DNA from 4 places in the Arthrobacter sp. B2060 genome. Region 3 is predicted to be linked to each of the others. Evidence: riboswitches for the same ligand, from Rfam matches in the RefSeq annotation. Region 3 holds a riboswitch; each other region holds the start of a gene.
What was found. Region 3 has a riboswitch for cyclic di-AMP ahead of AC5RUM_RS13515 (C40 family peptidase). Riboswitches for the same ligand answer to the same signal wherever they lie in the genome.

Region 1 (5,021 bases), on a different contig from region 3:
AGCGTCCCGCATGCCGGTGGCCGGAGCAACCGGAGCGGTGTGGCAGTGGGGTCTGACAAGGGTTTTCCTCCATGGCGGGCGCCTGTGCGTGCGTCGTTGGCTATGAATGGTAAGTATACTTACCTCCCGATGATTACGGGACCTTGGCAGCACATTGGTCAGGGAGGGTGCGCCGCTGCGCGGCCGTGCCGGCAGCGGATTTACTCTCGACCCCATGACTTTGCAACGAACGGACGTCGATGGAGTTCCCGTGGCCTGGGTGGCTAGCTGGCCGGGTCGTACCCGAACTCGCGGAGCTCCTGCGGGCAACGGCAGGCCGCCGCGATCTTCCTCGCCCACTCGACCGCGTCCTCGCGCTTCGGCAACTCCAGCACGGTGAACCCACCCGTGAGTTCGGAGCCCGGATAGATCTCGGGACTCACCGACCCATCGGCGGAGACCAGCACGGGAGCGACTTCCTCCTCGATCCCACCGCCGAATACGTAGACGCCGGCAGCCTTCGCCTCCTCGATCACAGCGTGGGATTCGGCGAAGACTATCGGGAACTCCTCGTCGGTGAGCACCATGGCTTCGCTCGGGAAGGAGATGAGGTATTTGGTCATGTCTCGATGGTGCCTGCGGGCGGGCCGGACAGCAACGGTTTGTGGATAGTTGAAGGCAACCATTCGCGCCCCTGCCCGTCCCCTAGGAACCCAGCAACTCCTGCACGAGCTCGCGGCATTTCCGGTAGGACGAGGCCTTCGGGTCAATCAGCGCGAAGTGGTCGCCCGGAACCTTGACCACCTGGACCGGCGCCCCGGCGGCGCGGGCCGCTGCGGCGTACGCTTCCGACTGGCTCATGGGAACGGTGCGGTCCTCGAGTCCGTGCACAGCATAGATCGGCACGTCCAGCGGAACCGCACTCATGGGGTCGGCATACTTGTGGCGCTTGGGGTATTTCCCGGACGAACCGCCCATGAGGTTGCTGACCGCCCCGTTGCTGAGGTCAAGCCAGTCCGCCTGGGCGAGGTTGAGCAGCCCGGACTGGCTGACCACGCCTGTCAGGTGCACCGCCTCGCCGTTGAGGTTCCTTTCCACCTGCCGGTCAGCATCCGGGGTTCCCAGCCCGGCCAGCCGGTCCCGTCCTGCCGCCCAGACGGCAAGGTGGCCGCCGGCGGAGTGGCCCAGCGCCACCACCTTGGCAAGGTCAAGCCCGTGCTCTTCAGCGACTCCGCGGAGCCTGTCGATCCCGGCCAGCACGTCCTCGAAGGTGTGCGGCCAGCCGCCGCCGTTGCCTGCCCGCCGGTATTCCAGGTTCCAGGCCGCCATCCCGTGGGCTGCGAGGTCCTTCGCCAGCGGTTCGCCCAGCTCGGCCCCGTACTGCGAGCGCCAGTATCCGCCGTGGATGACCACCACGATGCCTCGGGTCGCCGGCCGCTTGCCGTTCCGTGATGAGGATGCTGGCGGCGTTTCCGGCAGGAAGAGCTCGCCCCATTGGCTGGGGTGGTCGCCGTACTGGTACTTCTGCCGCTTCACTGCATCCTCCTTGGGTCCGGGTGGGCAGGAGGCAACAAGTGCCCCCGGCGTCACCACTGCCGTAGCACCCAGCAGTCCAGAGAACGGCAGGGTCCGACGGCGCACATCAGCCATGTCCCGAGCCTACAGGGACGCGGCTCCCCCCGGGCGGAAGAGAGTGGCCGAGGTGGCGCGGCCGGTGTCACACAGGCGGCTGTCGCACGCCCTTGATAGTTTTGGAATCATGGCAAGCAACTGGGATCGCCTGGACGTCAGTCAGCGCGACTCCGTGCAGGAAAACGTGGAACTGTATGAGCGCGTCCGGCCTGCCCTGAAGCTTGTCACCCGCGACGTCCTGCAGATGCTGCGGACCATGCTCAAGGACACCGAGGTCACGCCGCTGTTCGTGACCGGCCGCACCAAAACCGTGGACTCCTTCCGGGAGAAAATCTCCCGCACCGAGGAGCCCCTGGAACCCGGCGGCCCGCGCGTCCTGAAGTTCCCCGACCCGTTCCGCACCCTCAATGACATGGTGGGTGTCCGCGTCATCACCAAGCTTCCTGCGGAAAATGCGGTGGTGGCCAACCTCATTAAGCGGCAGCGGCAGCTGTTCGACTGCCGCGGAGACCGCGAGAAGGACATCGGCTCCATCGAGTCCGGGACGTACGGCTACTCCAGCCGCCACCTGATTCTGCGGACCATCCAGAATGAGGCCGTCAAGGAGTACCAGAAGGCCTTCAACCCCGAAGCCCAGCCCAATGGCAGCTACTTCTTCGAATGCCAGATCCGCACAGTGTTCGCGCATGCATGGAGCGAGATTGAACACGACATCCGCTTCAAGGCGGAGGATCCACGGGCCTGGACCCCGCATTTCGACCGTCAGTTCACCGCCACGGCCGCCATGCTGGAGACGGTGGAGAGCGCCTTCGCGGACCTGCACGAACGCTACGAGGAGGTCCGCGGCTACTGGGACATGGACGGTGAAGGCGCCGCCCCGCTCACACCCAACCGCATCCGCGACGTCTGGCGGACGCTGCTGCCGCACGTGGACCGCAAAGTGGATGACGACTGGGGGTGGGCAGCCGAACTCATGGCAGCCCACGGCCTGAACCAGACCGTCCAGCTCGCCGGGCTTCTCAGCGCCAACAGGATCACCGAGGTCCGCAAGGCCCTGGACCACCGCTACTCCCCCGGCCCGGACCGGCTGCTGGATGACCTCCTCCTCTGGCAGTACGGGACGAAGCACATCGACCTCACCGCCGAGGAGCCTGACGCCGTTCCGCACCCGCGGCGCGACAGCCTCCTGCGGAGGCTGAAACAGATCGAGCGGTACCGCCAGACCAAGAAGTAGGCATCGGCAGGGCTGGTTTTGCCCTGCCAGCACGAACAGCCAGCGCCCGGCGCCGCGACACACCTCCGTTACCTTAATGTGACTTTTGGAAAAGGCTCCCGTACCGTGGAAGACGTGCCTTCCTCACCGGGGAAGGCACTCCCGCGCTGATTGCCTAACTCTGCCGCCGCCCGGGATCCGTTCACAGACCATGCACGGCAGAGACGGGGAAACCAATTTTGGCCCGCACGAACGGGCCTTGGGGTGAAGCCGCGCAGTTCCTGAACTTGTCAGGGCTCCTGAATTTGTCAGGGCGCGCGGCCGGGTGTCTCCCATCCGAATCCGACAGCTCACCTCGCAGGCATCGGGAGAGGCTCCTTCATGTCGTCACGCTTTACCCGTGCCCGCCGCGCAGCGGCCGGCCGTTCGAATCCGTTCGTATCCGCATCGCGTGCTGTTACGGCTAATGCCGGAGGACTGGGACGCCAGGCCGCCGTAATCCTCGCGGCATCGGGACTCGCCTTCACCGGCAGCATGGCAGCGAACGCCGCCAACGCGCCGGCCCAGAAGGACGCCGCCCCCGCGTCAGCGCCCACGGCCGCCAGCCAGGTCCAGGCACCCCTGAGCGCCAGCTCCAGCGTCAAGATCGCTTTCGAGCGCCCCGCGGTGAAGTCCACTCCTGCCCCCGTGGTGCAGGCGCCCGCCGTCGCCGAAAAGCAGGCTGCCCCGGCAGCCCCCCGGGCCGCTGCCGCTCCCGCCGCTCCCGTTGCCGCCTCGAAGGTTTCTGCACCGAAGGTCACCGTCAAGTCCGCACCGGCGCCCGCGAAGGCTCCCGCTGCCGCCGCCGGCGGCATCAATGCCTCGATGGTATCGGCGGCCTACGCCCAGCTGGGCATCACCCAGGACTGCACCGCGATGGTGGAAAAGGCACTCGGCGCCTCCGGCATCCGGGTGGGCGACCTTGCTCCGATGCAGTTCATGAACCACGGCAAAGTCGTGTCCACTCCCCAGCCCGGTGACATGGTGGTCCAGTCCGGCCACGTGGGAATCTTCGTGGGCAACGGCAAGGTGCTCAGCGGCGGCATGAACGGGGTCAACGAGACTGTGGTTCACCCGCTGTCCTGGCTGACCGCCACCGGCCCCGTCACCTTCGTGCGCGCCGGAGCCTGACAACGCCAAAGCCTGCTAACGCCGAAGCCGGTGTTCCGCTGCCTTGGGGGCAGCGGGGCACCGGCTTCTTCTGCTAGCCGAGAACTGCCCGGTTCCGTCCGAGGGATTTGGCCTCATAGAGCGCGGCGTCAGCGGCTGCTATCGGTCCGTCCAGGCTGAGCACCCCCGCGTCCACCGCAGCGATGCCGTAGCTGACGGTGGGCATTTTCGGCACGTCGGGAACCGACCCCTCGGCGAGCCGCCGGCTGATTTCCTTGACGATGATCTTCGCGGAGTAGGGGCTCGCGCCCGGGGCAAACACGATGAACTCCTCGCCGCCGTACCTCCCCACGAGGTCCGTGGAGCGGACCGTTGCACGGCAGGCCTCGGCGAAGGCCTGAAGCGCCAGGTCGCCGGCAGCGTGGCCATGGGTGTCATTGATGGCCTTGAAGTGGTCCAGGTCCGCGAGGATCAGCGCTCCCCCGCTCTTGTTGCCCCGGCCGCGGCGGAGCTGTTCGGACGCCATATCCAAGAATGCCGATCGGTTGAGCAAGCCCGTGAGCCCGTCCTGGCTGGCGACAGTTGTCAGCGCCCGCGTGTGCTGCTCGGTGCTGAGCCCGGCCATGCTGAAGGAGACCACCGCGAGGAGCACCATGGTAACCAGGGTGGTCACGGCGGAACCGAAGTAGGTCACGAACGTTGGGCTGTCGGGGCCTGCAGCGATAAAGACGATCAGCCGGCCCAGATAGAACACTGAAACACCGGCGGCAGCGATCGCCATGGGAATGCGGACCCGTGTGTACCCGGGTTCCAAACGCCACAGCTCGCGTGAGGTGAGGGCAATCATCAGTGACATCGACGCGAGAAAAACGGCGCCCCCGGACCAGACGTTCGAGCCGGGATTGTCGAGGGCAGAAGCCACGCCAGCCACGACGGGAAGGGCGCTGAAAAGCCAGAAGTTGTGTTTCGGCGTCCGCAGCGAACGCGCACCGGCCCAGGCGCTCCCGGCCCCGGCAACCAGCAGGACATTTCCCAACGTATTGGCCCA
Region 2 (5,021 bases), on a different contig from region 3:
TGCCTATGTGGAGTGCGCCGTCGGAGAACGGGTGCTGTGGGGCATCGGCATTGACCCGAACACCAGCATGTCCTCGCTGAAGGCAGTCATCTCGGCCGTGAACCGCGCCATCCGGGACGCCCAGGCCTAACCCGTTCAGGTGCGCCGCCGGCAGGGCCGGGCGGCGCACCTGCACGCCGGATAGCAGGGTTTTCCTGCAGACAGTGCGAAGATTAAGCGTGGTCCAACAGTCATTTGCAGCGCGTGCCTACCGCGATGAGGCCGTAGTGCTGCGCACCCACAAACTGGGTGAAGCGGACCGGATCATCACGCTGCTGACGAAGCACCACGGCCAGGTGAGGGCGGTCGCGAAGGGCGTCCGCCGCACCAGCAGCCGCTTCGGCGCCCGTCTTGAACCCTTCATGGTGGCGGACCTGCAGCTGGTGTCCGGCAAGTCGCTGGACATCGTCACCCAAGCCGTCGCCAAGGGTGCCTACGGCGGAAACATCGCCGCCGACTACGGCAGGTACACAGTTGCCGCCGCCATGACGGAGACCGCTGAAAAGCTGACAGACGTCGACGGCGAGGCCGGCACCGCGCAGTACAACCTGCTCGTCGGGGCGCTGGCAGCCCTGAGCCGCGGGGACCACACGCCGGAACTGATCCTGGACTCCTACCTGCTGCGCGCGCTGGCCACCGGCGGCTGGGCGCCCAGCTTTACCCGCTGTGCGCGCTGCGGTGCGGCAGGGCCGCACAACGCCTTTTCAGCGCCGCTGGGCGGCATGGTCTGCGGGGAGTGCCGGCCGCCCGGGTCAGCGGCCCCGGCCGCCGAGACGGTGGCGCTGTTGGGTGCCCTGCTCACCGGAAACTGGACGACGGCGGATTCCTCACTGCCGCTGCACCGGCGGGAAGCGGCAGGCCTCGTGGCCAGTTACCTGCAGTGGCATCTTGAACGTGTCCTGAAATCCCTCAAACATGTGGAGCGTACCTAACAGTGTCCTTGGGAAAGAAGAGCACCCCTGCCCGGCGCCGGACCGCTCCGGTGGTGCCGCCGTATCCGCACCCTTCCGGTGCTGTTGCCCCGGCGATCCCGGCGGAATTCGTGCCCCGGCACGTGGCGATTGTTATGGACGGCAACGGACGGTGGGCCAACCAGCGGGGGCTGCCCCGCATCGAGGGCCACAAGGCGGGGGAGCCTGCGCTGCTGGACGTGGTGGCCGGGGCCATCGAACTGGGCATCAAGTACATCACCGTCTACGCCTTCTCCACGGAGAACTGGCGGCGGTCCCCGGAGGAAGTGCGCTTCCTGATGGGATTTAACAAGGATGTGCTGCGCCGGCAGCGGAACCAGCTGGACGACTGGGGCGTGCGGGTGCGCTGGTCCGGCCGCCGGCCCAAGCTCTGGGGATCAGTGATCCGCGAACTGGAAGAAGCCGAGGCCTATACCGCCGGAAACAGCACGTGCACGTTAACCATGTGTGTTAATTACGGTGGCCGCGCCGAGATTGCCGATGCCGTATCGGCGATCGCCGAGGACGTCGCCGCCGGACGGCTCAAACCCGGTTCCATCACGGAGAAAACCGTCCAAAAGTACCTCGACGAACCGGACCTGCCCGACGTCGACCTGTTCCTGCGCAGCTCGGGGGAGCAGCGGCTGTCCAACTTCATGCTCTGGCAGTCGGCCTATGCGGAGTTCGTCTTCCTGGACACGCTCTGGCCGGACGTCGACCGCCGCACCCTGTGGGACGCCGTGGGCATCTACGCACAGCGGGACCGCCGCTACGGGGGAGCGGTGGATGCTGCCAAGACTCCCATGGCGGCCGCCACCCATCAGCCCGGGTAGGGCCCGCGCTTCACCCTCACGATATTCGAAGAAGTTTCCCTGGCACGCGGCACTACTACGCGCGCCCAGGATCTAATGCTGTGGTTTGCCAAGCAGAATGGCGGCCTGCTGGTGGCTTTCCATGGCTCTCGGTGAGCGTACTAGTTGTGCGCGTGCCACGAAGCCTTGCTCAGTGAACCGGGTGGCTACTTCCTCGGGGGAATGCAGTTCTGCTCTGAGCTCGACATCATGTCCGTAGGCGTGGTTAATAGTGCGATGGCCGCTGCCGGCCTGGAAAGCGATGAGCGCCGAGCCGGATGGGCGGAGGACTCTCCAGAACTCCCGCGCAATTGCCGGCAACTCTGCCCTGGGGGAGTGGATGATCGAATACCAGGCAAGTATGCCGTCGGCAGCAGAATCGGATGCCGGCAGGTCGGTCAACTCTCCCACTTCAAAGCAGAGACCGGGATGGAGCTGCTGCGCGACCCGGATCATCTCGGGCGACAGGTCCACACCTGTGACGTTCAGTCCCGTGCGGGTCAGGTATTTGCTCATTCGGCCGGCGCCGCATCCGGCGTCGATCACTAGCCGGTCCGCGGAGGTGCGAATGTGGCCCGCGAACTCGTCGACCATGGCCATGTCGAGAAGCGACTCAAAGGCTGTATCGGGGATCACCCTCGAGTAAGCCTCGGCAACCGAATCGTAAGCGGTTCTGACCTTTATCAAGTTCTCGTGGTCAACCATGGACCGAGCCTACCGACACGCCTTGTCTCCTGTTGGCCCGCCGCCACTGCAACCCCGCCCACCGGCAGCCAGCTGGTCGGATTTAGGGCAGCCACCTAGTCGCTTTCTCCCCCTTCTGCAACCGCAACACGCCATCCTCTACGTAACGAATTTGTAACACCCTGTTTTTCTTGGTTTCATGGTTAGTACCACATACCTTCACCGGGTATGCGTGTACCCGCTTCGCCAAACCCCGCCGGCGGTACATGATCCCTTCACTCCAGGCGGGGGCGGAAGACCCATGAATGACGCCTTTGGGCGTCTTGGGGTGAAGCCTGGCCCTGTCACTGCAGCCTGTGAGGCGCGCGGCAGGGGAGGCCGGACAGTCCACTCGTCCGAATCCGACAGCTAATTTCGCCGGCGTCGAGAGGACCTACGCTGTGCCTTCCCACGACAATCACGGCTTGCGCCGTGCCATTTTCCCGCGCACATCCAGTAAGGGCCGCCGCCGGGCAGCCTCATCCCCGGTGCCCAGGCCGCGGGGCCGCGGCCAAAAGCTGGCTGTTGCGGCGGCGGTGACGGGAATGATCGGCATGACCGTACTCTCCACGGCTCACGCCGCCCCAACAGGGATCTTGGCCACGGGGGAGGCTCCTGCCAGTGCAGTGGCCGCTCCGGCCGCACAACCCTCCCTGCTCGCGGATGCAGGATCTCCACTGGTTTTTGACCAGCCCCAGGTCAAGGCCTCCCCGGCAGCGAAAGCGGCAGCGAAAGCGGCACCGAAAGCCGCGCGGAAAGCGGCACCGAAAGCTGCGCGGAAAGCGGCATCGAAGCCGGCGCGGAAACCGGCACTGAAGGCCGCACCCAAACCGGTACGGAAGCCGGCACCGAAACCCGCCCGGGCTTCCGCGCCTTCGGCAGGCCTGCGGGCACCGCTCGCCTCTACGATCGTGACTTCCCCATATGGGCACCGCGTCAATCCCCTGACCGGGGCAATCGGCGAATTACATACGGGGCTTGACTTCGCCGGGGCGTGCGGCACGCCCGTTCTGGCTGCGGCCAGGGGAAAGGTCACCGAGGCAGGCTGGAGCCCGTACGGCGGCGGAAACCGGATTGTTGTTGACCACGGCAAGGGACTGAAGACCACATACAACCATCTGGCCAGCATCGGCGTTTCCAAGGGCCAGACCCTGGCGCAGGGTGGACGGATAGCCGCTGTCGGAACGACCGGCAGCTCCACCGGCTGCCATCTTCATTTTGAAGTCATGGTCAATAACAGGACCGTCAACCCCGCCAGCTACCTATAGGCAAACAGGGCGACTTCCTGGCTGCACCTGGCCACTCTCATGGGAGCCGACCGAAGGATTCGTCCTCAGCGGCAAAGCCGTGGATCCACCGGGCCAGCCGCCGGTATGCGTCCGCGCGCACCTCGGCACGGGACAGGAAAACATCGTGCAGGGCGCCCTCGATCCGCTCCACGGACACGCTCTGGCCCAGTGAGAGGGCCCGCACGGCGATGACGTTGACGTCCAGTACTGCGTCCGTCCTGCGCATCTCTTCGGTCCAGAACGGCCCGTTGGCGCTTGCACCGGAAATCATCACCAGGATGGGGATGCCGATATGGAGCCCGCGTGCAACCTGCGCCTGGCCGGCAAGGACTGCGCTGAGCCAGCCGGCGCGGACCGGAAAGGCCATAGGAGGCCGATACTTGTCATCAAGGGTCCATTCCCCTTCGGCTGAGTTGCTGATGCTGCGCCAGTAGAAGCCGCGCTCGGGCAGGCGGAGCACAGCCTCCGGCCGGAAGCGGGCGAGGGGCTCCACCATGGTCCAGGCGGCCCGCCGGACCAGGGAACTGCCGTGCATTTCCAGCCACGGACTGTTCAGGACCAGCTGTGACACCACCCCCGGATTCCGGCTCACCCACAGGGCCGCCACGAGGCCGCCGGTGGAGTGCCCCATCATCACAAGCGACAGCGGCGCCGCGGGCTCCATCGCCGTGATCATGCCGACGGCGGTGCTGATTTCGGCGTCGTAGTTTGCCAGGTCGGCAACGTACCCGCCGTGCGCCTCGGGGCGCAGGCTGCGGCCGTGGTTGTGCATGTCCAGGGCAAAAAACTCGAAGTCCTGGCCGTTCCAGAAGCGTGCCAGTTCAACATTGAAAAAGTAATCGCTCCAGCCGTGCAGGAACAGCACTGCACGGCGCCGGTGCCGCTCCCCCTGCGCCGAAGGTGGCGCTGGGTTCGCCGCAGGCGGTGCGGGGTTGTTCAATGGGGCATAGCGGACAAGCGTCGCCGTCCGTGCGACGCCGTCGCTGCCCACGGCCTCGAAGGCAAAGGATTCGAAGCCCTCGCCGAGGATGTCGCTCTGCCACTCCATGGCACCAGACTAGACGCGCCGCTGGTGGTCGACACGTGCCGTGGCCGGTTTGGTCTGCACCGCCGAAGACGGAAAACTAGAGGCATGCGCGTATATCCGACTTTCTTCAGGCTGGCCTTTT
Region 3 (5,021 bases):
TGATGAGCGAACGCGTGGAACGCAGGATCTACGAGATGCTGAATCACCCCACGGAATCGCCCTATGGCAACCCCATTCCCGGGCTGGCTGCGCTGGGCGGCGAGCCGACACGCACCTTTGCCGACGTCGACCTGAACCTGCTGGACGCCATGGGCAGTTATGGCCCGGACTCGCGGGTGACCGTCAGCAGGCTCGCCGAACCGATTCAGGTCGAGCCCGAACTCCTGCAGCAGCTGGACGAGGGCGGGATCCGCCCGGGAGCGACCGTGTCGCTGGAACGGGTCGGGGAGTACATTTCCGTGCGTGTCCCTGGCATCGACGGCGCCCTCGAGTTGCCGCCCGAAGTTGCTGCGCACGTGTTTGTCCGGGTGGCCTGAGTCACCCCGGTGCAGGTTGTCCGACATCAGCTGGCAGGATGACCCACCACTTTTGCACAAGCAAGATAACGGAATTATTACCGCAAGCTTTAATCGCCTATAGTTAAGTCGCAGCGCCGATACCAAAGCGTTACCTGATCCGGAGCCGAACTCTGCCAGCGGATCAGTCGCTCGAAACACCTTCTGGCAGAGGCGGAGGAACCACAACTGGCCGTTTAAAACGGCCTTGGGGTGAAGTCCGCAGCAGCAAGCCACCTTCCACAGACGGAATCCCCGGATACCTCTGTGCCAAAAAGGCTTGTCATTGCGGACCGGGTCGATCAACTCTCTGACCCGAATCCGACAGCTAACTTCGCAGGCTACCCAGAGAGGAACCGTTCTTGACCATGCAGAATGCCCGGGGCCGCCGCCGCGCTACCGGCTCCGCTGCCGAGCCCCGCACGCCCGTAGCGGTCGCCGCTGAGCGACCCCGCGATGCGCAGCGTCAAGCGCGGAAGCAACGCAGTCCTTTCCGTCAGGTCGCTGACTTCGCCGCTGCCAGCGGAGTCGGGCAGAAGGTCGGCGTGGCCCTTGCCGCCTCGGGCCTCCTGCTGACCGTCACAGTGCCCGCCACGAGCCCGGTCCTGGCCACGGCCGACCACAGCGCCCCGGCCGCCGCAGGTGCCGCCACGGCGCAGCCAGAGGTCTCCGCCGAGGCGGCAGCCAAGATTGACTTCAGCCGCACCTCCGTTGCGACAGCCGGTGACCCGGATGGCAAGCTCAAGCAGCTCCTGAGCGCACAGTCCGCCGGCAGTATCAGCCGCGCAGCCTCCGTCGGCAGCCTTGGCATGCCCTTGGCCACCATGGTGAAGTCCTCGCCCTTCGGATACCGCGTGAGCCCCATCACTGGCGGCGCCGGAGAGTTCCACCGTGGCCAGGACTTCGCGGCCCAGTGTGGAACAGAGGTGTACGCAGCGGCCAGCGGCACGGTCACGTTTGCGGGCTGGCACGAGTTTGGCGGCGGCAACAGGGTTGTCATCGACCATGGCAACGGCCTCGAAACCACGTATAACCATTTGTCGTCATCGAGCGTTCAGGTCGGCCAGAAGGTCAGCCGGGGCGACACGGTGGCACTCAGCGGGACCACCGGCGCATCCACCGGCTGCCACCTCCACTTTGAGGTGATGGTCAACGGAGAAGTCGTTGATCCCGAAGGCTGGCTGTAAGCAAAGCCGATGGAGAGCTCTCAGATTCTCGTGACACGCCGTGACCTGAATGTGACATTCCCTCCGAACTGTTGTACCGTCTAAACCGCGTCAACTTTTCCGAAGTTGACGCCCTTGAGTGGATTGCCTAACTCTGCCACCGCTCAAGGTCCGTTCGCATTACATCGTCTGGCAGGGGCGGGGGAACCAATTTTGGTCTTCGCAAGAAGGCCTTGGGGTTAAGTCGCAAAGCTTCCCAGGAAGCGGCGCGGCCGGGTGACTCCCATCCGAATCCGACAGCTCACCTCGTAGGCATTGGGAGAGGCTACCTTCGTGTCTTCACGCCACAATCTTGCGCGCCACCGTGCGCAAACGGTTCGTAAGAACCCGCTGGACTCCGTGTCCAAGGCAGTAAGCGCCAATGCAGGCACAGTAGGTCGTCAGGCAGCAGTCATTGCGGCCGCTTCAGGTCTCGTCCTGAGCGCCGGCATGCCAGCCAACGCGTCCGACGCCAACATCGGTGTTTCCGCCTCCGCTGAGTCCGGATCCCAGGCGGCACAGCTTGCTGTGACCGCCGCGCCCACCGCAACCGTCTCCTTCGAGCGTCCTGCCGTTACCACCGAGGCAGCCCCCGTCATTGAGACAGTCGCGCCCCAGTCCAGCGACGACACGGCCAGCCCCGAAGCTGCCGTGGAAACCATCGCGGCCAAGGCCGGGAAACTGGTTGACGCCGCAGGCTCGGGTGCAACGTCAGGTCTCGCGGGCATCGCCTACACCGGTATCGGCAGCCCGTACGTCTGGGGTGGCACCACTCCCAGCGGCTGGGACTGCTCCGGCTTCACCCAGTGGGTCTACGCACAGGCGGGCATCAGCATTCCGCGCGTCAATGCGTGGACAGCCATGAAGCCCACGTCGACTCCCGCTCCCGGCGACCTGGTCATGCAGAACGGCGGTGCCCACGTTGGCATCTACGTTGGCAACGGCATGATGATCAGCGCGCTGAACCCCTCGCAGGGCACCATCCTGCATGCAGTGTCCGCCACGGGCACGTCCTCGTTCTACACCCTTCGCTAAAACCCCCCATTCGAGACGATTCGGCGTACCCCCAAGACGCCGGCGCGTCGCTAAACCGCGGCCTGCTACAGCGGGCCGTGGAACACGAAAGAGAGAAATCATGACTACACGTGCGACCATTGCACGCCACCGCGCCGAGGTCACCAAGACCAACTCGCTGTCCGTCATTGCCAAGGCTGTCGGCGACAACGCCGGCGGAGTAGGCCGTCAGGCTGCTGTTATCGCTGCCGCCTCCGGACTCGTTCTGACCAGCGGCATCGCCGCCAACGCTGCTGAGACCAACGTTCAGCGCGACTCGGCTTCCACGTCCACCCTGGAAGTGCAGTCCCTGGCGTCGGCACCGATTTCGGCCGCATCCAGCATCGCCATCTCCTACGAGAAGCCGGCGATCACCACCACCCCGGCCCCCGTCGTTGAGGCTCCCAAGCCGGTCGTCAACGTCCAGGAAGCCGCGCCGGCCGTGGAAGCCCCGGCCGTCAAGGCTGCTCCGGCAGTTCAGGCCACCGCGAAGGTGGAAGCTGCACCTGCTGCCAACACGTCCTCGGCAAGCGGCAAGGGAGCTGCCATCGCTGCTGCCGCATACGCCCAGCTGGGCGTCTCGCAGGACTGCACCATGCTGGCCACCAACTCGCTGGCCGCTGTGGGCATCAACTACCACGGCTGGCCGGCAGGTTACCTGTCCCTCGGCCGCACTGTCAGCGCTGCCGAAGCCAAGCCGGGCGACCTCGCCTACTACCAAAACGGCGGCATGGGCCTGGCCCACATCGCTGTCTACGTCGGCAACGGCCAGGCTGTTCACGGTGGCTGGAACGGCGGAACCACCGCGCTGTTCAGCGTGAACGTCGGCTCCGGCCCGGTCTTCATCCGCGTCGGCGGCTAAGCCACGAGCAAAGGCTTAAAAGGACCCCTGCCCCTGCGGCGGGGGTCCTTTTGTCTTAAAACTTCCCGGGCTGAACGCCGACACGCCGTGGCCGAATGTTAGGCCGATTCGTCGATATGCGCTAAGAGTGTTTACTCTTGTGGTGTCGATCCATAGCCCGGACATGCAGAGGGCAGCCGGCCCTCGCGCCTCTGCCGGGTGCGGCCGTGAAGAGGTATGCGCATGCGCACGCTCGTACTTAATGCTGGATATGAACCCTTGGCGGTTGTGACCTTCCGCCGGGCGCTGGTTCTTGTGCTCACAGGAAAAGCCAGCGTGGTTGCCGAAGGTGACGATCCCGTCGTGGGGCCGAAGGACATCATGGGCCGCCCCTCCGTGATTCTCCTGAACCGTTATATCCGGCCGCGCTATAACATGGTCACCGCAGTGAGCCGGCGCGGGGTGCTGCGCAGGGACGGCCACCGATGCGCGTACTGCGGCAAGGCAGCCCACACCATAGACCACGTCCAGCCGAAATCTCGGGGCGGTGCGGATACCTGGGAAAACCTCGTGGCGGCCTGCCTCCGGTGCAATAACGTCAAGGGGGATCACACTCCGGCGGAAATGGGTTGGAAGCTGCGGTTCGTCCCGGCGCCTCCCGTTGGCACCATCTGGCAAATCAAGGAACTGGAGAAGCCGACCCCCGCGTGGGATCCCTTCCTGCTTCCGGAGACGGCCGCCTGACCTGTGGCACTAGGCTTGGTATGTGTACTTCGATGCAGTCATTCTGGCCGGCGGCCGTTCTTCGAGGCTCGGCGGTTCGCCGAAGGCCGAACTGACCTATGAGGGTGAGACCCTTCTGCAGCGGTCGATTGCGGCCGCCCGAGGTGCCCGCCGCATCGTAGTCGTGGGCCCGGAAGGCCACGACCTTCCGCCCGGTGTTTTGAGCTGCCGGGAGGATCCGCCGTTCGCCGGGCCTGCCGCCGCGATTGCGGCCGGCCTGGCCCTACTGGAGTCCCCGGCCCGTCCCGGGGATGATGCCTATGTTCTGGTTCTGGCATGTGACATGCCCCGCGTGGCGGATGCCGTGCATGCCCTTCTGGAAGCGCTGCAGGGCGGCGACGGCGTCATGGCAGTTTCCGGCGACGGGCGGCGCCAGCCGTTGGCAGGCTTTTACCGCACGGCTGTGCTAGAACGCGCCGTGGAAGAAGCCGCGGCGCGGAACGCTTTGAACCATGGGTCAGTTTTCGCTCTCCTTGCTAGGCTTGACGTACAGGCTGTCACCGTGCCCGCCGGCTCCACAGACGATGTGGATACCTGGGACGATGCCGCCGCATTGGGAGTGGACGCCAGCAATCATCCGGGCTGAACGTCGCAGCCGCAGTTGAGATTGGAGGCAGGCATGAAAAGCCAGGACGAAACGCTTGAGGAGTGGTGCCGTCTACTGCTGCGGGCCTTCGAGCTCGAAGACGTGCAAGTGGATGTCAATGAGGTGCTGTCCCTTGCCGGGGTAGCCGCGCACTCGGT
Region 4 (5,021 bases), on a different contig from region 3:
TGCTGGCCGCCCCGGAAGGCCTGGCCAAACTCGAGGAAGAACTCTCCGACGCCAACGTCACCATCGTCCTGGCTTCGATTGACGAGAAACTGAACGAGAAGTCCTACATCGTCCCCGGCCTGGGCGACGCCGGTGACCGCCTCTACGGCATCGCCCACTGACCTCGGCTACCTTGCCCGGACCCTTCCGGATGGTTCTGCCTCCGGGATAGCCTGTGCACCATGGACTGGAAACTTGAACTCATCTTTGTCCCGGTGTCCGACGTGGACCGCGCCAAGGACTTCTACGTCAACAAGGTAGGCTTCAACGCCGACTACGACGAGAGGCCCATGGACGGTCTCCGTTTCGTCCAGCTGACCCCTCCGGGCTCCGGCTGCTCGATTGCCATCGGCGAGGGCCTCAACGATGCTCCTCCCGGTACAGCACCCGGCCTCCAGCTTGTGGTCAGTGACATCCACAAAGCCCACGACCAGTTGAAGGCCAACGGCGTGGACGTCAGTGACGTCGACGTCCAGGACTGGGGCCACTTTGTCTACTTTGCCGATCCCGACGGCAACAAGTGGGCGGTGCAGTACATGGCCCACCGGCCGAACGGCTAAACGACCGCCCTGCCCTCCATGAGGCAGGATGGATCCATGAACCTTCCTGCCGAATCCGTCTCCACCGCCCTGGTTGCCCGTGCCGTCCTCTTTGACATGGACGGCACACTGGTTGATTCCACGGCGGTGGTGGAACAGGTGTGGGGTGAGTTCGCCGCCCGCTATGGTCTGGACATTGCAGAGATCCTGCGGACTTCCCACGGCGTGCAGGCACGGGACACCGTGCGGCGGTTTGCCCCCGCCGGCGCGGATGTTGCTGCACTCACCGCTGAGCTCGGTGCCATGGAACGCGTCCGGACCGAAGGCATTGTCGCCTTGCCCGGGGCTGCCGCACTCCTGCGCGCCTTGCCTGCCGACGCAGTGGCATTGGTGACGTCAGCCGACCGGGTGCTGGCGGACGTCCGCATGGGCGCAGCGGGCCTGCCCATGCCTGGCACGGCCGTCACGGCGGACCTTGTCACCTACGGCAAACCGCATCCCGAGGGGTACCTGCTCGCCGCCGAGCTGCTGGGCGTGGAGCCTGCGGATGCCGTGGTCTTCGAGGACGCGCCGGCCGGGATCGCTGCAGGCCTGGCGGCGGGAATCCGGACGGTGGCGGTGGGGCCGAATACCGGGGTTGTGCCCGACGGCGTGCCGCACATCCCGGACTACTCCGCTGTCACAGCCTCGGTGGAAGCCGACGAGGACGGGCGCCAGGTCATTTCCTTCCTGCTCTGACGCATATCTGCACCACTTTCCCGCCCGCAGCACGGTGCACAGACGCCGAAGGGCCCCGGATCGCGTGGATCCCGGGGCCCCTCGGACATTCAAAGCGGTGCAGAAATGCGTGCCACGCTCAAGACTGGTGACGGCTTAGTACCAGTTGTTGGCGTAGTGGAAGTTCAGTGCCTGGCAGGGCGAACCGTAGCGCTCCTTGATGTAGCCCAGGCCCCAGTTGATCTGGGTGCGGTAGTTGGTGCGGTAGTCGGCCCCGGAGCTAGCCATCTTCTCGGCGGGCAGGGACTGCACAATGCCGTAGGCCCCGCTGCTGGGGTTGGTGGCGGTGGTGCGCCACTCGGACTCCTTGGTCCAGAGCTTCTTCAGGCACTGCATCTGGTCTGCCGCCCAGCCGTACGAGGACAGCTTGCCGGCGGCATAGGCCTGGGCGCCGGCGGGGTCGTTCACTGCCACAGGGGCCGCAGGCTTGGGTGCCGGGGCCGCCTTGGCCGGGGCGGCCTTTACGGCCGGTGCGACGGCCTTGGGCTTGGCGGCAGCGGCCTTGGCGGGCGCCGGTTTGGCGGCGGCCTTGGGTGCGGCCTTCACAGCGGGTGCGGCCTTGGGCGCCACCGGCTTGGCAACGGACTGGGGTGCCACCGGGGCAGCTGTGGGGCTGGGCAGTGCGGAGATCAGCGTCTTGTCGAAGTTGAGCGTCGGCGGGGCTTCAGTTGTTGCCGATGCCGCCTCGGGCGCTGCCGCGGGGCTGGCCTGCTCGGCCGCCTGGCCGGCAGCGCCGACGCCGATCAGGACGGCGCAGGCTGTGGTCACAACGGCTGCGCGGCGGCCGAACGTCGGGATGTTCGCGGTGAGACGGCCCCAGGCTGATACGGGGCGGGCGGGCTCGGCGCGGTGGCGTGAAATCTTCTGCCGGGACTGTTTTGGATCGCGTTCAGGGCGCGTTGGTACCTTGAATTCAGACATGGTGGATTGCCTCTCAACACCTGCGGAGTTAGCTGTCGGGTTCGGATGAGGTCATCCGGCCGCACGGAAACACACGTGTCGGCTTCACCCCAAGGGCTGATGCGGATTGCCCGGGACTCTGGTTCCCCCGCCTCTGCCTGGTCAAGCGGAATCCGGGAAGCGGCAGAGCTGGGCGTCCATCCGGATATGCGGCCCAGATGATGGCCGCACCTTATCGACCGTACAGGAGGCTCACGCTTAAGTCACATTTAGGTAACGGACATCACGACGTCGGCGCGTCACCTTGCGCGGAAGGCCGCGCGGGCAGGCTGACGGTGAACTCGGTCCGGCCGGGACGCGACGCAACCCCCACGGCGCCGCCGTGGGCTTCGATGATGGACTGGACAATTGACAGGCCCAGGCCGCTGGTTCCCTCGGCCGCGGGGACAACACCGTCGGGGACAACACCGTCGGGGACAGCGCCGGCGGGCACCCGGACCGCGCGGGACGCGTCTGCGCGGGCGAAGCGGGCGAAAACCCGGTCCACGAATTCCGGCGGGATGCCTTCGCCGTCGTCAATCACGGCGATTACTGCAGCGCCGTCCGCGGCTGTCGCGACACGGGTGACCACTGTGGTGCCCGGATCAGTGTGCTTACGGGCATTCGACAGCAGGTTGACCAGCACCTGGTGCAGCTGGGAGGCATCGCCGCGCACCACCACCGGCTCATCGGGCAAATCGAGATGCCAGCTGCGGTCCGGAGCCATGACCTTTTCATCGCTCACCGTTTCGATCACCAGCTGGGTCAGGTCCACGTCCCCGAGCTTGAGCGGCTGGCCTTCGTCGAGCCGGGCGAGCAGCAGCAGGTCCTCCACTAGCGTGCTCATCCGCTCAGACTGGCTTTGTACCCGGGCGAGGGACCGCTGCCCGTCCGGGGTGAAGGTCTCGGTCATGCGCATCAGGTCCGTGTAGCCGCGGATGGCGGTGAGCGGCGTGCGGAGCTCGTGTGAAGCGTCTGCCACGAACTGGCGGACCTTCATTTCGCTCTCCTGCCGTGCCTCAAGCGCGTTGGACACGTTGTCCAGCATGAGGTTGAGCGCGTGCCCCACGCTGCCCACTTCCGTTCCGGGATGGGCGTTCGACGGCGGAACGCGGACTGCCAGCGCAACCTCGCCGGCGTCGAGGGGCAGGCGTGAAACCTGCGTGGCAACCTCGGAAAGCTGTTCGAGGGGTCTCATGGTGCGGCGGATGATCACTGTTCCGGCAAGCCCGATAAGCACAAGGCCGCCGAACGACACGATGCTGATGGTCCAGATGAGGGATGTCAGGGTTTTCTGCTTGTCGGCCAGGGGGAGGCCTGTGACCATGACATCCCCGTAGGGGCTCTGCTCGGCGACCAGGCGGTACCCCCCGGTGGACAGCGTCCGGTCGGCAGGGACCCCGCCGGGGGCGAGGCCCAGGAGAACCTCGTTGTCAGCTGCTGAGACCGAGGCGCGCGTGCCCTCCTTGGTGAGGAACCCCGCGCTCCAAACCTGTCCGTTTTCAATTCGGCCAACGAGCGTGCCCGGTCCCAAGCCCTTGGCATCCAACGGATCGGGCCTCTTCCCCTGCGCCCCGAGGGGCGGCCGCCCGAATACGCTGGCACGCTCTGATGCGCCGGTGAGCCGCTCGTCCAGCTGGCGTGTGAGGAAGGCGTCCATGGAGGCATAGCTGAACAGCCCGACCGCGGAGCAGATGGCCACCAGCAGGGCCATGGCTACGAGTACCAGGCGGGTGCGGAGATGCCAGGTTCCGGGGTTCAGCCAGCGGCGCTGTTGGCTCCGGGGGGCGCCGGTCGGCTTTGCCACGGCCTAGTCTGCCGGTTTGATGACGTAGCCCGCGCCGCGGACCGTGTGGATCATGGGCGGGTGGACGGCGTCCACCTTTTTGCGGAGGTACGAAATGTAGAGCTCCACGATGTTGGCCTGGCCGCCGAAGTCGTAATTCCACACGCGGTCCAGGATCTGCGCTTTGCTCACCACGCGCTTCGGGTTTTCCATGAGATAGCGCAGCAGCTCAAACTGCGTGGCAGTGAGCTGGAGTTCGTCCCCGGCCCGGGTGACCTCGCGGGTATCCAGATTCAGGACCAGGTCTCCCACGACGAGTTCGGAAGTGTCCATGGCAGCTGCGCCGGAGCGCTGCACCAGGCGGTGGAGGCGCAGCAGGACTTCCTCCATGCTGAAAGGCTTGGTCACGTAGTCGTCCCCTCCGGCGGCGAGGCCGACGATCCGGTCCTGCACCGCGTCCTTGGCGGTGAGGAAAAGCGCCGGCACTTCCGGCGCGAACGAGCGGATCCTGCCGAGGAGCTCAACGCCGTCGAACCCGGGGAGCATGACATCGAGCACCAGGACGTCGGGGCGGAATTCCTTCGCGAGCCTGACCGCCTCCGGGCCGTCCGCGGCCACGGCGACGGACCAGCCCGCCATCCGCAGGCCCGTGCTCATGAGTTCGGAGAGGCTGGGCTCGTCATCAACCACGAGGGCACGGATGGGGGAGCCGTCCGGGTGGGTGAGCTGGGGAAGGTTGTTCGTCATGGAGTGCGAGGGAGCCATGGGACAACTCTCCGATCTGCTGTTTAGCCGGTGCTTTGGGATTCCTGTGCGCGGGCTGTGAATCCCAGCCTAGCGAGCGGCATTGGCCCGTATAGGCGAGCGGCGCGGTGCCGCCGGCCCGCTTGACCCGCCCGGGGAAAGAATGCCCTGCCCAAAATTTTCCGTTTGGGCCGCGT

Region 1: another riboswitch for cyclic di-AMP. It lies ahead of AC5RUM_RS03100 (NlpC/P60 family protein); the one in region 3 lies ahead of AC5RUM_RS13515 (C40 family peptidase).
Region 2: another riboswitch for cyclic di-AMP. It lies ahead of AC5RUM_RS08735 (M23 family metallopeptidase); the one in region 3 lies ahead of AC5RUM_RS13515 (C40 family peptidase).
Region 4: another riboswitch for cyclic di-AMP. It lies ahead of AC5RUM_RS00790 (aggregation-promoting factor C-terminal-like domain-containing protein); the one in region 3 lies ahead of AC5RUM_RS13515 (C40 family peptidase).

What each region holds. Positions count from the first base shown of each region.
Region 1 is NZ_JBNHFR010000001.1:644,251-649,271, forward strand. It holds gene AC5RUM_RS03085 (YciI family protein) at 264-602, opposite strand; gene AC5RUM_RS03090 (alpha/beta hydrolase) at 685-1,515, opposite strand; gene AC5RUM_RS03095 (GTP pyrophosphokinase) at 1,739-2,845, shown strand; cyclic di-AMP (ydaO/yuaA leader) riboswitch at 2,997-3,198, shown strand; gene AC5RUM_RS03100 (NlpC/P60 family protein) at 3,206-3,994, shown strand; gene AC5RUM_RS03105 (GGDEF domain-containing protein) at 4,068-5,021, opposite strand, start outside.
Region 2 is NZ_JBNHFR010000003.1:414,039-419,059, forward strand. It holds gene leuA (2-isopropylmalate synthase) at 1-130, shown strand, start outside; gene recO (DNA repair protein RecO) at 219-971, shown strand; gene AC5RUM_RS08720 (isoprenyl transferase) at 974-1,822, shown strand; gene AC5RUM_RS08725 (class I SAM-dependent methyltransferase) at 1,895-2,545, opposite strand; cyclic di-AMP (ydaO/yuaA leader) riboswitch at 2,786-2,959, shown strand; gene AC5RUM_RS08730 (hypothetical protein) at 2,982-3,119, opposite strand; gene AC5RUM_RS08735 (M23 family metallopeptidase) at 3,118-3,831, shown strand; gene AC5RUM_RS08740 (alpha/beta fold hydrolase) at 3,869-4,900, opposite strand; gene AC5RUM_RS08745 (quinone-dependent dihydroorotate dehydrogenase) at 4,985-5,021, shown strand, end outside.
Region 3 is NZ_JBNHFR010000007.1:55,689-60,709, forward strand. It holds gene AC5RUM_RS13505 (iron-dependent transcriptional repressor DtxR) at 1-377, shown strand, start outside; cyclic di-AMP (ydaO/yuaA leader) riboswitch at 545-753, shown strand; gene AC5RUM_RS13510 (M23 family metallopeptidase) at 758-1,582, shown strand; cyclic di-AMP (ydaO/yuaA leader) riboswitch at 1,721-1,890, shown strand; gene AC5RUM_RS13515 (C40 family peptidase) at 1,961-2,635, shown strand; gene AC5RUM_RS13520 (NlpC/P60 family protein) at 2,736-3,515, shown strand; gene AC5RUM_RS13525 (HNH endonuclease) at 3,738-4,238, shown strand; gene mobA (molybdenum cofactor guanylyltransferase) at 4,261-4,863, shown strand; gene AC5RUM_RS13535 (DUF6457 domain-containing protein) at 4,897-5,021, shown strand, end outside.
Region 4 is NZ_JBNHFR010000001.1:158,445-163,465, reverse strand. It holds gene upp (uracil phosphoribosyltransferase) at 1-161, shown strand, start outside; gene AC5RUM_RS00800 (VOC family protein) at 222-599, shown strand; gene AC5RUM_RS00795 (HAD-IA family hydrolase) at 636-1,316, shown strand; gene AC5RUM_RS00790 (aggregation-promoting factor C-terminal-like domain-containing protein) at 1,452-2,276, opposite strand; cyclic di-AMP (ydaO/yuaA leader) riboswitch at 2,282-2,444, opposite strand; gene AC5RUM_RS00785 (HAMP domain-containing sensor histidine kinase) at 2,539-4,101, opposite strand; gene AC5RUM_RS00780 (response regulator transcription factor) at 4,105-4,845, opposite strand.